3 regions of the Streptomyces yunnanensis genome follow, and region 3 is predicted to be linked to each of the others. Evidence: riboswitches for the same ligand, from Rfam matches in the RefSeq annotation. Region 3 holds a riboswitch; each other region holds the start of a gene.

Region 1 (4,138 bases), 8.0 Mb from region 3:
AAGCGGCCCCGGCGCCTGACCACGGCGTGAGAAAGAATTGACTCCGACCGGAGATTGTTTTCGGCACCGCCGCCCCGAAGCGACAAAAGTGCAGGTCAGAGCCTTGTGAGCGATTGGTTACGGGTCAACCGGTCAAGCCTTGGCCAAATGATTGCGCAATTGAACAAGTATTCATGAAGTTCTCAGACCCGTCTCACCGTCCCGTCACGATGCCGCCATACCCTCGAAAGGCCCCCTCTACACCTCGGGGCGCCCATCGGATGACATCCCAACCGGGCCCGGCGGCCGACTACTTGAGGATGTTGACCGCACGGGCCACCACCAGCACCACCGTCAGCAGCGAGACCGCCGACTGGAGCAGCATCAGCAGCTTCGCCCAGCGGGTCAGCGGCATCACGTCGGTCGGACTGAAGGCGGTGGCGTTGGTGAAGGACAGGTACAGGTAGTCGGCGAACTGCGGCTCCCAGTGCTCCGGGGCCATCTCCGGCGTCGCCATCTGCGGGAAGAGGAAGTCGGGGTAGCGGCGCACGGCATGGACCCGGGCGACCGGGCCGCCGCGGTCCCACTCCCAGTACCAGAGCGCGAAGACGATGACGTTGGTGGCCCAGATGGCGCCGCCGGTCGCCAGCAGCTCCCCGGCGTCCTGGCCCTCGGTGCCGCGCACCAGGCCGATCACCAGATGGACCGCGGACCACCCGTTGGCCGCGCTGATCATCGCGATCAGCACCAGCCCCGCCCACCGGTAGAGCCGGGAGACCCGCTCGATGCGGTACGGGTCGGCCGCCACCAGCACCAGCACCAGCGCGGTCTCCAGCCCCGGCAGCAGCCACTCCGGATGGATCGCCAGCCGCTCCGGCAGCCGCCACTGGAGCGCCACCGCCACCAGCATCGCGAGCGTCGAGGGCCAGCGGGGCTCACCGCGGGTGACCCGCCGCCAGGCCGGCCGCAGCCGCCGTCCGGCCTCCTCCACCCCCGCCACGGCAGGCGCCAGCAGCGCCTCGATGCGGTCCAGCCGCTCGGCTTCGGTACCGGCTTCGCCCGCCTTGCCGGGCTCGGGGTTCTCGGACATGCGCCTCATGCTCACCCGAGGTCGCAGCGGTGTCCAGCAGCCCGTCCCGGACGCCGGGACGGATCCGCCGCGGGGTTAAGACTCGGTCAAGAACTTGCGTCCCTGTGCAAGTACCCCGTGGGCAGGGTCTAGACTCCTAGAGGTTTGACGAAGCGAGCACCTCGTTCGGTGAGGCGTCGTCACGGACACAGGCCACTGATCCCACCCGTCGAGAGACGCTCCGGATCAGGACAGGTCTCCCCGGCCCAAGGGGTGACCCCAAGTGGCTGCCCGCACACAGGGCTACGCCGTGACGTGCCAAAGCTCTGACGAGTAGGGGTGAACCGGTCGACGGCGACCGGTCCGCTCCTTGCCGGATCGACGACGGCGCGCCCGACGCGCCCCGACCGGAAGGAGGCGAGAGACATGGAATGCAGTAGTCCGGGCCATCATCGGCCCCCCTTCCGTCTGCCCTCGCTCACTTCCGGCACGCGGTAGTCACCTCCCCTGCGCGGCCTCCCCGCCGCCCCACGCCCCCGTACGGCCCACCGCCGTCACGGGTCGCCGTGCTGCGCGCCCGCGCAGGGGAGATGACTGCCCCGCGCCCCCAACACCTCCCCCGCTCGGGGGACTTGGGAGGTTGCCATGACCGACACCACGATCCGTTCCACGGCCGCGGCCACGACCCCGGCCCCGCACGCCACCGCGGTGCTCGACGACGCGCACACCGGTGACATCCGCGGCGCGCTCGGCACCATCCGGCACGACGACACCGCCCCGCGCCGGGGCCTGTCCGCCAAGCTCAAGACGCTGCTGGCCATCGTCGGCCCCGGCCTGATCGTGATGGTCGGCGACAACGACGCCGGCGCCTTCACCACCTACGGCCAGGCCGGCCAGAACTACGGCACCCACCTGCTGTGGACCCTGCTCCTGCTCGTCCCGGTCCTCTACGTCAACCAGGAGATGGTGCTGCGTCTGGGCGCCGTCACCGGCGTGGGGCACGCCCGGCTCATCCTGGAGCGGTTCGGGAAGTTCTGGGGCGCGTTCTCGGTCATCGACCTGTTCCTGCTCAACGCGCTGACGCTGGTGACGGAGTTCATCGGCATCACCCTCGCCGCCGGCTACCTGGGACTGCCCAAGGTCGGCGCGGTGCTGCTGGCCGCCGCCGTGATCATCGCCTCCGCCTTCACCGGGTCGTTCCGCCGGTTCGAGCGGATCGCCATCGCGCTGTGCGCGGCGTCGCTGCTGCTCGTCCCGCTCTACTTCATGGTCCACCCGTCCACCGGCCAGATGGCCCACGACTTCGTCGTCCCGCACCTCCCCGGCGGGCCGGGCCAGTTGTCGGCCGTGATGCTGCTGATCATCGGCATCGTCGGCACCACCGTCGCCCCCTGGCAGCTGTTCTTCCAGCAGTCCTACGTCATCGACAAGCGCATCACCCCGCGCTACATGGGCTACGAGAAGGCCGACCTGTGGATCGGCATCGCCATCGTGGTGCTCGGCGCCGCCGCCCTGATGGGCTGCGCAGCCGCCGCATTCGCCGGCACCTCGGGCGCCGGCGCCTTCACCGACACCGCCGGCATCGCGCACGGCCTGGCCGCCCACGCCGGCAAGCTCGCCGGGGTGCTGTTCGCCATCGCCCTGCTGGACGCCTCGATCATCGGCGCGTTCGCGGTGTCCCTGTCCACCGCCTACGCCATCGGCGACGTCTTCGGCATCCGGCACTCCCTGCACCGCGGCGTCGGCGGCGCCAAGGGGTTCTACGGCGTCTACGCGGGCCTGGTCGCCGCGGCCGCCGCGATCGTGCTGATTCCCGGCTCGCCGCTGGGCCTGCTCACCGAGGGCGTGCAGACCCTGGCCGGGGTGCTGCTGCCCTCCGCCTCGGTCTTCCTGCTGCTCCTGTGCAACGACCGGGCGGTGCTCGGCCCCTGGGTCAACGGCCGCCGGACCAACGCCTTCACGGCCGCCGTCGTCGGCGTCCTGGTCACCCTGTCGGTGATCCTCACCGCCGCCGTCCTCTTCCCGGACCTCGGCCCGGGCACCATCCTCGGCATCATGGCCGGCTGCGGCGGGGCGGGCGTCCTGGCGCTCGGGTACGCGGAGGTGCGGCGCCGCCGCAAGGGCTGGGCGCGCGGCGGCCGGCCGGTGGACCGCACCGGCCGGGACGACTGGCGGATGCCGCCCCTGGAGACGCTGACCCGCCCGGTCCTCTCCACCGGGCACAAGGTCGGCCTGGCCGCCCTGCGGACGTACCTGCTGCTCGCGATGGTCCTAGTCGTCGTCAAGATCGTCCAGGTCGCCCTCGGCCACTGAGGTCCCCGGCCCGCCACGGGCCCGACACCGGCCCGTGGCGGGCCCCGCGCCGGCCCACCGCCGGCCCCGTCCCCTCGTTCCCCGTCCCCGAGGAGGTGCTCCGTGCACACCCTGACCATCGTCGACTTCCTGGTCCGGCTCGCCACCGGTGTGGCCTGCGGAGCACTCATCGGGGTCGAGCGCCAGTGGCGCGCCCGGATGGCGGGGCTGCGCACCAACGCCCTGGTCGCCGCCGGCGCCACCCTCTTCGTCCTCTACAGCACCGCCGTCGGGGACTCCGGCAGCCCCACCCGGGTCGCCTCCTACGTCGTCTCCGGCATCGGCTTCCTCGGCGGCGGGGTGATCCTGCGCGACGGCGCCGGGGTGCGCGGGCTGAACACCGCGGCCACCCTGTGGTGCTCGGCCGCGGTCGGCGTCCTGGCCGCCTCCGGGCGCCTCGAATTCGCCGTCCTCGGCACCCTCGCCGTGCTCGCGGTGCACCTCGTGCTGCGCCCCGCGGGGCGGCTGTTGGACCGGGCCCCGGCGTCCGGTTCCGACCCCGACGCGGCCGTGCACGCCACCGTCCACGTGGTCTGCGAGCGCCGGGCGGAGACGCACATCCGCGCCCTGCTCCTCCAGGCGCTCACCGCCTCCGACCTGACCCCCCTCAGCCTCCGGGCCCGCCGTGACGCCGAGGACACCACCGGCATCCGCGCCTCGGTCACCGTCTCCGGCGACCTCGCCCAGGCCCTGGAGCAGGTCATCGCCCGGCTCTCCCTGGAGCCGGACGTCCGCGAC
Region 2 (4,138 bases), 2.0 Mb from region 3:
GGGCCGGGCCCGTTGTCGGTGATGTGGTGGTGTCGTCGGGCCGGTGCGGTGAGTTTGGTCAGGTGCGGGAGAAAGCGCATCGGTGGCCTCCCTTCTCCGTGAGGGGGCGGTGGGCGGGGAGGTCCCGCCACCACCCGGCCAGGTGAGTGGTCAGTTACCGAGGGCGACCTGGACGATCTTGATGACGACCAGGACCATCGCGATCAGCAGGTAGGTGCGCAGAGCGCCCATGCCGATCTTGCGGCCGGTGGACATGACCGGCCGGGTCAGCGTCTCCAGCGGCGGCATCCGCCACGAGTCGCGGCCGGTGCGGTCGATCGGGTCTTCCTTGGTGGCGGTGCGCCGGCGGGTGAAGGCGTAGCCGGCGGCCAGCACCCCGGCGACACCGCAGCCGGCCATGATGTCCAGGATCATGTTGGAGCTGATGCCCGGGAAGAGCACCGAGGCGGTCAGGATGATCGACAGCGACACCAGGACACCGACGACCGCCGCCGTGAAGGCGTTGGTCTTCGGGCCGTTCACCCACGGTCCCAGGACCTGCTTGTCGTTGCAGAGCAGCAGCAGGAAGACGGAGGCGGAGGGCAGCAGGACGCCGGCGAGGGTCTGCACCCCCTGGGTGAGCAGACCGAGCGGGGAGCCGGGGATCAGCACGATGGTGGCCGCGGCGGCGACCAGGCCGGCGTAGACGGCGTAGAAGCCCTTGGCGCCCTTGACCCCCCGGTGCAGGGAGTGCTTCATCCCGAACACGTCACCGATCGCGTACGCGGTGGACAGCGACACCGCGAACGCGCCGATGATCGAGGCATCCAGCAGGGCGATCGCGAAGAGGACGCCGGCGACCTTGCCGGCCTTGGCCGAGATGCCGGTGATCAGGCCCGCGGTGTCGTCGAAGTTCCCGAACCCCTTCGTCCCGGCGAACGCTGCCGCCACCAGGCCCATCAGGGCGGCCGCACCGATGACGACGATGGCGATGCCGATCCACAGGTCGGCCTTCTCGTACTTCATGAAGCGCGGGGTGATGCGCTTGTCGATCACGTACGACTGCTGAAAGAACAACTGCCAGGGCGCCACCGTGGTGCCCACGATCCCGATGATCAGCAGCATCACGGTCGCTAGCTCGCCGCTGCCGCCGGGGATGACCGGGGTCACGAAGTCGTGCGCCATCTGCGAGGTCTTGGGGTGGAGCATGAAGTAGAGCGGGACCAGGAGCAGCGAGGCGGCGCACAGGGCCACGGCGATCCGCTCAAAACGGCGGAAGGAGCCGGTGAACGCGGAGGCGATGATGATGGCGGCGGCCAGGATCACCGAGGCGGCCTTCGGCAGGCCCAGATAGTCCGCGGCCATGGTGATGCCGATGAACTCCGTCACCAGCGTCAGCGCGTTGAGCAGGAACAGGTCGATGACGGAGAACGCGCCCCAGAACTTCCCGAACCGCTCCAGGATCAGCCGCGCGTGCCCCACCCCGGTCACCGCGCCGAGACGCAGCACCATCTCCTGGTTGACGTACAGGACGGGGATGAGCAGGAGCAGGGTCCACAGCAGCTGGGTGCCGTAGTTCTGACCGGCCTGGCCGTAGGTGGCGAAGGCGCCGGCGTCGTTGTCACCGACCATCACGATCAGGCCGGGGCCGACGATCGCCAGCAGCGTCTTGAACTTCGCGGACAGACCCCGGCGCTCTCCGGTGTCGTCGTGCTTGATGGTGCCGAGCGCACCGCGGATGTCGCCCACGTGCGCGTCGTCGAGGACTGCGCTGCGCTGTGCGGGAGCGGTGGGGTGGGTGAGCGTCGTTTCGGTCATGACAGACCTCCCGTTCCCCCGAAGGGGGAGGTTTTGGGCATGCCTGGGCAACGCGCACGCTGCACGCGCAGGCCGGCGGCCCGGGACGGCGTCAAGCCGCACGGGTGCCGGGCGCTGGAACAGGGACGCGAGTACGCGCAGAAGGTGGTTACCGCATGCCGGGACAGGGCGAGAACAGGCGGAGGCGGGGCCTACTGTGGCCCGGACTACTGCAACCGCAATCCATGTCTCTCGCCTCCTCCCGGCCGGGGCGCGCAATCGCGCCAATCGACTCGGCAAAGAGCAGACCGGCCCGCATGGCCGGTTCACCCCAACTCGTCAGAGCTTTGGCACTGCACGGCGTAATCCTGTGGGGGCAGCCACTTGGGGTCACCCCTTAAGTCGGGGAGACCTGTCCTGAACCTGGGCGTCTCTCGACGTCGTGGGGTCAGTGGCCTGTGTCCGTGCAGACGCCTCACCGAACGAGGTGCCTTGTTTCAAACCTCCACGAGTGTGCCTGCCACTTGCATATCGACGCAACTACTTGACTCATTCTTGACCACCGCTGCCCGGTGCGGCACCTCTCACGGTGCTGTTCCGACTGGGGGTGGTGCAGCATCGGGTCGATGGTCCGTGCCGGCAAGCCTTCGAGGGCCTCGGAGATCGCGCCCGGGATAACTCTTGCAGTGCAGCTGGCGGCGGTATCGCGGCGGGCGACCGAGGGCAGTTCCCCCGTGTGGCAATCCCCATAGACCTCGCTCGGTTGCGCGATCTTGCAACTAACGTGGAGCCCTGATGCGTCCCATTTGTCATCGACAGATCACCGGATGGCCGATCGGACAGACTGGGTACATGCAAGAGCGGCAAGCCGGAGCGACGGCCAGCGGCAGGGTATGGGGAGAAGGCCAGCAGTCGACATGTCCCTCCTGGGTGGTATCGGCGCCCGCCACAACGTACCGATCTTCTCCGGCGGCGAGAGGATCCAGAGGCTCCGGCCGCCGAGGATGTCTGGTGGGGCTGACCCTCTGCGCCGTACTCGTGATCGCCGCCGCCCTTGGCGTCGTCTGGTGGCTGACCCGGCCGCCTGCACTGCCCACTATTCCCCCTCAGTATCTGGCGACCGTTCAGTCGGCCACCAAAGCCTGCCCGGAGCTGAGCGTTCCGATGTTGGCCGCGCAACTCGACGCGGAGAGCCACTGGAACCCGCAGGCAGACTCTGGCCAAGCCCAGGGCATCGCCCAGTTCCACCCGTCGACCTGGGCGGAGTGGGGCAAGGACCACACCGGTGATGGCAAGGCCGACGTGTGGAACCCAGCCGACGCCATCCCGGCTCAGGGCGCCTACATGTGCCACCTGTTCAAGGAGGCCAAGGGCATCCCCGGCGACCCCACCCAGCTTGCCCTCGCCGCGTACAACGCGGGCCCCGGCGCGGTGCTCAAGGCCCAGGGCATCCCACGGATCCCCGAGACGCAGAACTACGTCAAACGGATCGAGGCACTGATCCCGAAGTACACCCAGACCTATGCCAAGCAGATCAGCGTGGCACCCAGCCCTCCGGGCAACTGACGACCACACAGTTAGCGCCAAGCGAAACAGCAGGATTGGGCATGACGCCGAGAGAGGTGAACCAGGCGTCGCCCACGCCTTCCGGCGACCGTGGCCGGCCCTGCGGCTTCCCCGGATGGTGGCGTAGGTGCACCCGGACGGCGACTGCGGCGAAGAGCGCGACGGCCGGTACCAGCACCACACATTCGACCATGAGCCGGTCACAGGCTGGGGCAGGCCGAGGGCCGTCCATGCGAGCAGCGCGACCCGGACGGTACCGAGCCCCGCCGCACCCTGAACGGTGCGCGGGAGGCGGCGTACGAAGCGGATGCCGAGTGCTCTCCTGCTTCATCCGAGGCGTCTACCGCCCGGTCCGTGCCGCTTACTGTGATGCACTGCCACAGAGCGCGGGCCGACGGCTGTCCCGACTGTCCATTCATCGATGGTGGCTAGATCCAGATCGGCATCGTGGGCGATGTCCTCGTGTCGGAACGGTTCAGTGTGCGGCGAGCACGGCCTGGCGCAGAGCGTCCGCGCCGGGCGGCGAGCCCGGTAGGCAGCGTCTTGGCACCGGCAAAGGTGAGGACGGGGGCACCTTCGGCGAGGAGATGAGGGGCTTGGCGTATGGCACGGCGACCGGCCTCCTCAGCTACCGAAGAAGCCATCCGCAGCGCAGCGATGAGCGAACCGGGAGAGCAACAGGGCGAGATCGCCCGCCAGGGCAATGCACTCCACGACCAGGCCACCCTGGCGACCTTTGCGTCCGTCCGCCTCTCAGACATGCAAGATCACGATCCCGAAGCGCCTCCACAGTTGG
Region 3 (4,138 bases):
CTCATCACGGCCACGCCCGCGAGCAGGTGCGGATAGTTGCCGTCGGCGGTGGCGTGGGAGATGTAGGCGCCCAGGCCGGTGGCGGTCAGGGTGGTGGTCCCGAAGGGAACGATCTCGGAGACGATCGAGGCGTTCCAGGCACCGCCGGAGGCCGTGATCCCGCCGGTGACGTACGAGGGGAAGATCCCGGGCAGGATCAGCCGTCGCCACCGCTGCCAACCGCGGACGCCCAGGTCGTCCATGGCCTCGCGGAGGTCGGTGGGGATGGACATGGCTCCCGCGATGGTGTTGAAGAGGATGTACCACTGAGCGCCCAGGGCCATCAGCAGCACACCGCCCACATCGAGCGAGAGCCCGGTCCTGAGGAAGAACCACACGGCGAGCGGGAAGAGGAAGTTGGCCGGGAAGCTCGCCAGGACCTGCACCAGGGGCTGGGCGATGCGGGTCAGTCTCGGGGAGAAGCCGATGTGCACACCGATGGGCACCCAGACGAGGGTGGCCCCCACCACGACCACGATCACCCTGGCCAGGGTCGCCAGGCCCAGCAGCAACGGTTCCCCGAAGACCCCCAGCCCGCTCCGATCGCGGAGATAGCCCAGGAGGTCGGCCAACCCCCACAGGATCAGGCCGCCCGCGACGACGGCGAACGCGATGTCGCCGGTACGCCGGTGGCGCGGGGAAACGGTCAGGGGCCGGTCGTCGATGCCGAAGATCCGCCCCGCCCGGGCCAGGCCGCGCCCGAGCGGGCGCAGCAGGCGTCCGAGCAGGTGGGGCCAGTGAGAGCGGCGCAGGAAGTCCAGGATGACGCTGCGCTGGATCTCGCTGGCCTCGGACTGCTCGTACTTGAACTTCTCGATCCAGGCGGTGAGCGGTCGCCAGAAGAAGAAGTTGACCCCGACGACCATCACGGTCATGGCCAAGATGGCCCAGCCGATTTTCCCGAGGTCGCCGTCGATGATGGCCGCGCCCGCGTAGGAGCCGATGCCGGGGAGCGCGAAGTTCTTGTTGCCGACGCTGATGGCCTCGGAGGCGACGAGGAAGAACCAGCCGCCGCCGAAGCTCATCATCCCGTTCCACACCAGCCCGATGGCCCCGGCCGGCAGCTCGACCTTCCAGAAGCGCATCCACCGCGTGAAGCGGAACGAGCGGGAAAGCTCGTCCAGTTCGCGGGGGAGCGAGGTCAGCGAGTGGTAGAACCCGAAGGTCATGTTCCACGCCTGCGAGGTGAAGATCGCGAAGATCGACGCACACTCCAGACCCACCATCGAGCCGGGGAACAGGGCGACGAACCCGGCCACCGCCACGGTGAGGAAGCCGAGCACCGGCACGGACTGGAGGATGTCCAGGGCCGGGATCAGGATCCGTTCCAGGCGCCTGCTGCGGGCTGCTGCCAGGGCGTAGACGAAGGTGAAGACGGTGGAGAGCGCGAGCGCGACGAACATCCGCAGCAGACTGCGCGCAGCGTAGTAGGGCAGTTGCCAGGGGTCGGTGTCGATCTTGGCGGACTGGCTGGTGGAGAAGCGGACGGTGGTGCCCTGGCCCACCCGCACGGTCATGTACAGCAGGACCAGCACCGCGGCCGCCACCGCGATGTCGACCCAGGTCATACGGGACATCCGGCCTGCCAGCCGCGACGGCAGCGACTTCCGCGAGACGGCCGGACTGGTCCGGAACGACGACATGACAGCAACCTCCGACCGCACGGTGGACATCGATGCTCTCGCACGGCGCCCCGGGCGGGCACGCCGGCGGCGCGAGTGAGGGAAATGCGCCCCGGTAGGGGGACGGGCCAGGCGGGCGCGCAACGCCCGCGCCACGTCGCGCGAGGCCGGCGCGGCGCTGCCGCCGGGCGGCACCGGGCGAGGGTCGGGAGGCGGGGCGGTCCTGGGCGTGATGGGGCGTCAGCGGTTGCCGGCGAGGCAGCGCGGACTGGGTGGGTCGTCGCCCATGGCTGCCTCCCTTCGGCGCCGGTTGCTCGGGCCCTGGGGCCCTGGGGCCCGTCCGTGAGGGAGGGGCCTGAACGCGAGAAGTGTGCCCGTTATTGCATCAATGTGCAAATATGGAAGGGGTGGTTGCGTGGTTTCCGTTGCGGTCTCCGGGACCCGGGCAAGGTTGCGCCAAGTAGTTGCGTCGATATGCAAGTAGAGTGCACACTCGTAGAGGTTTACGAAGGGCACCTCGTTCGGTGAGGCGTCTTCACGGACACAGGCCACTGACCCCACGACGTCGAGAGACGCCCAGGGTCAGGACAGGTCTCCCCGGCCTAAGGGGTGACCCCAAGTGGCTACCCCGCCAAGGGGGTTACGCCGTGGAGTGCCAAAGCTCTGACGAGTTGGGGTGAGCCGGCCGCATGCGGTCCGGTCCGCTCCTTGCCGGTCCGTCACGGCGCTCGGGCGCCCCAGCCGGGAGGAGGCGAGAGACATGGATGACCATTGCAGTAGTCCGGGCCACAGTCGGCCCCGTACCCACCTGTCCTCGTTGACCTCCGGTACGCGGTAACCACCTCCCCTGCGCGTCCGCGCATCACAGACCTCGTACGTCACCCGTGCGGCACCACGCCGCCTCGGGTTCTCGTGCTGCCCGCTCGCAGGGGGGATCGCTGCTGCGTGCCCCAATCCTCCCCCGGACGGGGGGCCGGGAGGCTGTCATGACCGACCTGACCACCACCAGCACCACCACCCCACCCGTTCCGGCACCCCGCACCGCCGTGCTCGACGACGCCCACGTCGGCGACATCCGTGGCGCGCTCGGCACCATCAAGCTGGACGACAACGCCCCACGAACGGGACTGTCCGCCAAACTCAAGACGCTGCTCGCGATCGTCGGCCCCGGCCTGATCGTCATGGTCGGCGACAACGACGCGGGCGCCGCACCTACCTGCTGGCCGCCATGATCCTCGTGATCGTCCGCATCGTGCAGCTCGCCGTCGCCCACTGACGTCCCCGGGCGGCGGTCACCTCACCGCCGCCGCCCGGGGCACCCTGCGGGCTCGCCGCCGCACCGGCCCGCGGCATTCCCGACCACACCCGTTCACCGCTGCCCGGCCGTGCCCACGGCTTCAGCACGCGTGGCCCCACGGAGGTGTCCCCATGTCCGTCCTCACCACCCTCGCCATCCGCCGCCCCGAGCACCGCGCGGCCCTCACAGCCGCGTTCGCCGTGCTGGCCCGAGCCTCCCGGCGGATCACCGACGGCGCCCTCGACAACACCGTCCTGCAGGGCCTCTCCGCCGAGGGGACGGCCCCTCGACGGGTACCGGCGCCCGGCGCCGACACCACCTGCGCGCCCACTGGCACACGATGACCGGCCCCGACGGCCGGCGCCACATCGAAGCAGTCTGGCGCCGGACGTCCTGACCCCGTCGACCCAGCGCCCTCGGCACAAAGGAGAAGCCAAGATGTCCTTCCCCACCAACCTGCTGCTCAACTCCGTCGAGAGGCTCGCCGCAGTCTCCCCGAACACCACCGGAGACGGTACCCGGCGCGGTGTCGCGCACGTGCAGTGCGACACCCCGGCCGCGCCACGCGTCCGGGCCCGGCTCGCCCAGGCGTTCACCGGTCCGGACATCCAGCTGACCGACCTGGCCGGCCGGAGCGGCACGGCCGACACGACTCATCTGGAGGCCGCCTTCGCCACCCACGGGCCGGTCACCGCCGCCCTGACCCAGCTCCTCTCGCTGGTGTGGCTGGAGCCCGCCGTCAGCAGCCTGCACTGGCACCTGGACCAACACGAGGCAGCCCACTGCGACCGCACCGACACGCCCCAGGCACCCGTCCACACCGTGCAGGACCTCGTGGTCGACCTGGGCTGCCGCTGTGTCTCCGTCGACGGACGGCGGATCCGGTTGACCGGTATGGAGTTCGAACTCCTCGCTCACTTCATCGCCCACCCGCAGCGGTTCTTCAGCCACGACCGGCTGATGGAACTCGTCTGGCAACAGTCCGCCCCATATGCCCGGCAGACCCTCGCCAGGCACGTCACCGCCCTGCGGCAGAAGCTCGGAACCCGCTACGGAGCCATCATCACCACGACGCCGGACGGCTACCTGTGCGACCCCACCGCACCGGCGCTCTGAACCCGGTGGGCGGCGCAGCGGGAGGCTACGTCGCGTCGATGTCCATGGGTGGGTGCCTGGGCGG

The links. Region 3 has a riboswitch for magnesium ahead of MOV08_RS42215 (manganese transporter). Riboswitches for the same ligand answer to the same signal wherever they lie in the genome.
Region 1: linked by a shared signal. The riboswitch ahead of MOV08_RS06715 (NRAMP family divalent metal transporter) and the one ahead of MOV08_RS42215 (manganese transporter) in region 3 are both predicted to bind magnesium.
Region 2: linked by a shared signal. The riboswitch ahead of MOV08_RS32935 (NRAMP family divalent metal transporter) and the one ahead of MOV08_RS42215 (manganese transporter) in region 3 are both predicted to bind magnesium.

The regions. Positions count from the first base shown of each region.
Region 1 is NZ_CP095749.1:1,543,861-1,547,998, forward strand. Features, by position in the region: gene MOV08_RS06710 (DUF1345 domain-containing protein) at 290-1,069, opposite strand; M-box (ykoK) riboswitch at 1,223-1,394, shown strand; gene MOV08_RS06715 (NRAMP family divalent metal transporter) at 1,694-3,361, shown strand; gene MOV08_RS06720 (MgtC/SapB family protein) at 3,464-4,138, shown strand, end outside.
Region 2 is NZ_CP095749.1:7,536,265-7,540,402, forward strand. Features, by position in the region: gene MOV08_RS32930 (hypothetical protein) at 1-80, opposite strand, end outside; gene MOV08_RS32935 (NRAMP family divalent metal transporter) at 151-1,797, opposite strand; M-box (ykoK) riboswitch at 2,100-2,270, opposite strand; gene MOV08_RS32940 (lytic transglycosylase domain-containing protein) at 2,788-3,342, shown strand; gene MOV08_RS32945 (hypothetical protein) at 3,946-4,138, shown strand, end outside.
Region 3 is NZ_CP095749.1:9,580,586-9,584,723, forward strand. Features, by position in the region: gene MOV08_RS42210 (ABC transporter permease) at 1-1,682, opposite strand, end outside; M-box (ykoK) riboswitch at 2,171-2,344, shown strand; partial or broken gene MOV08_RS42215 (manganese transporter) at 2,648-2,878, shown strand; gene MOV08_RS42220 (hypothetical protein) at 3,090-3,302, shown strand; gene MOV08_RS42225 (winged helix-turn-helix domain-containing protein) at 3,397-4,074, shown strand; gene MOV08_RS42230 (sec-independent translocase) at 4,100-4,138, opposite strand, start outside.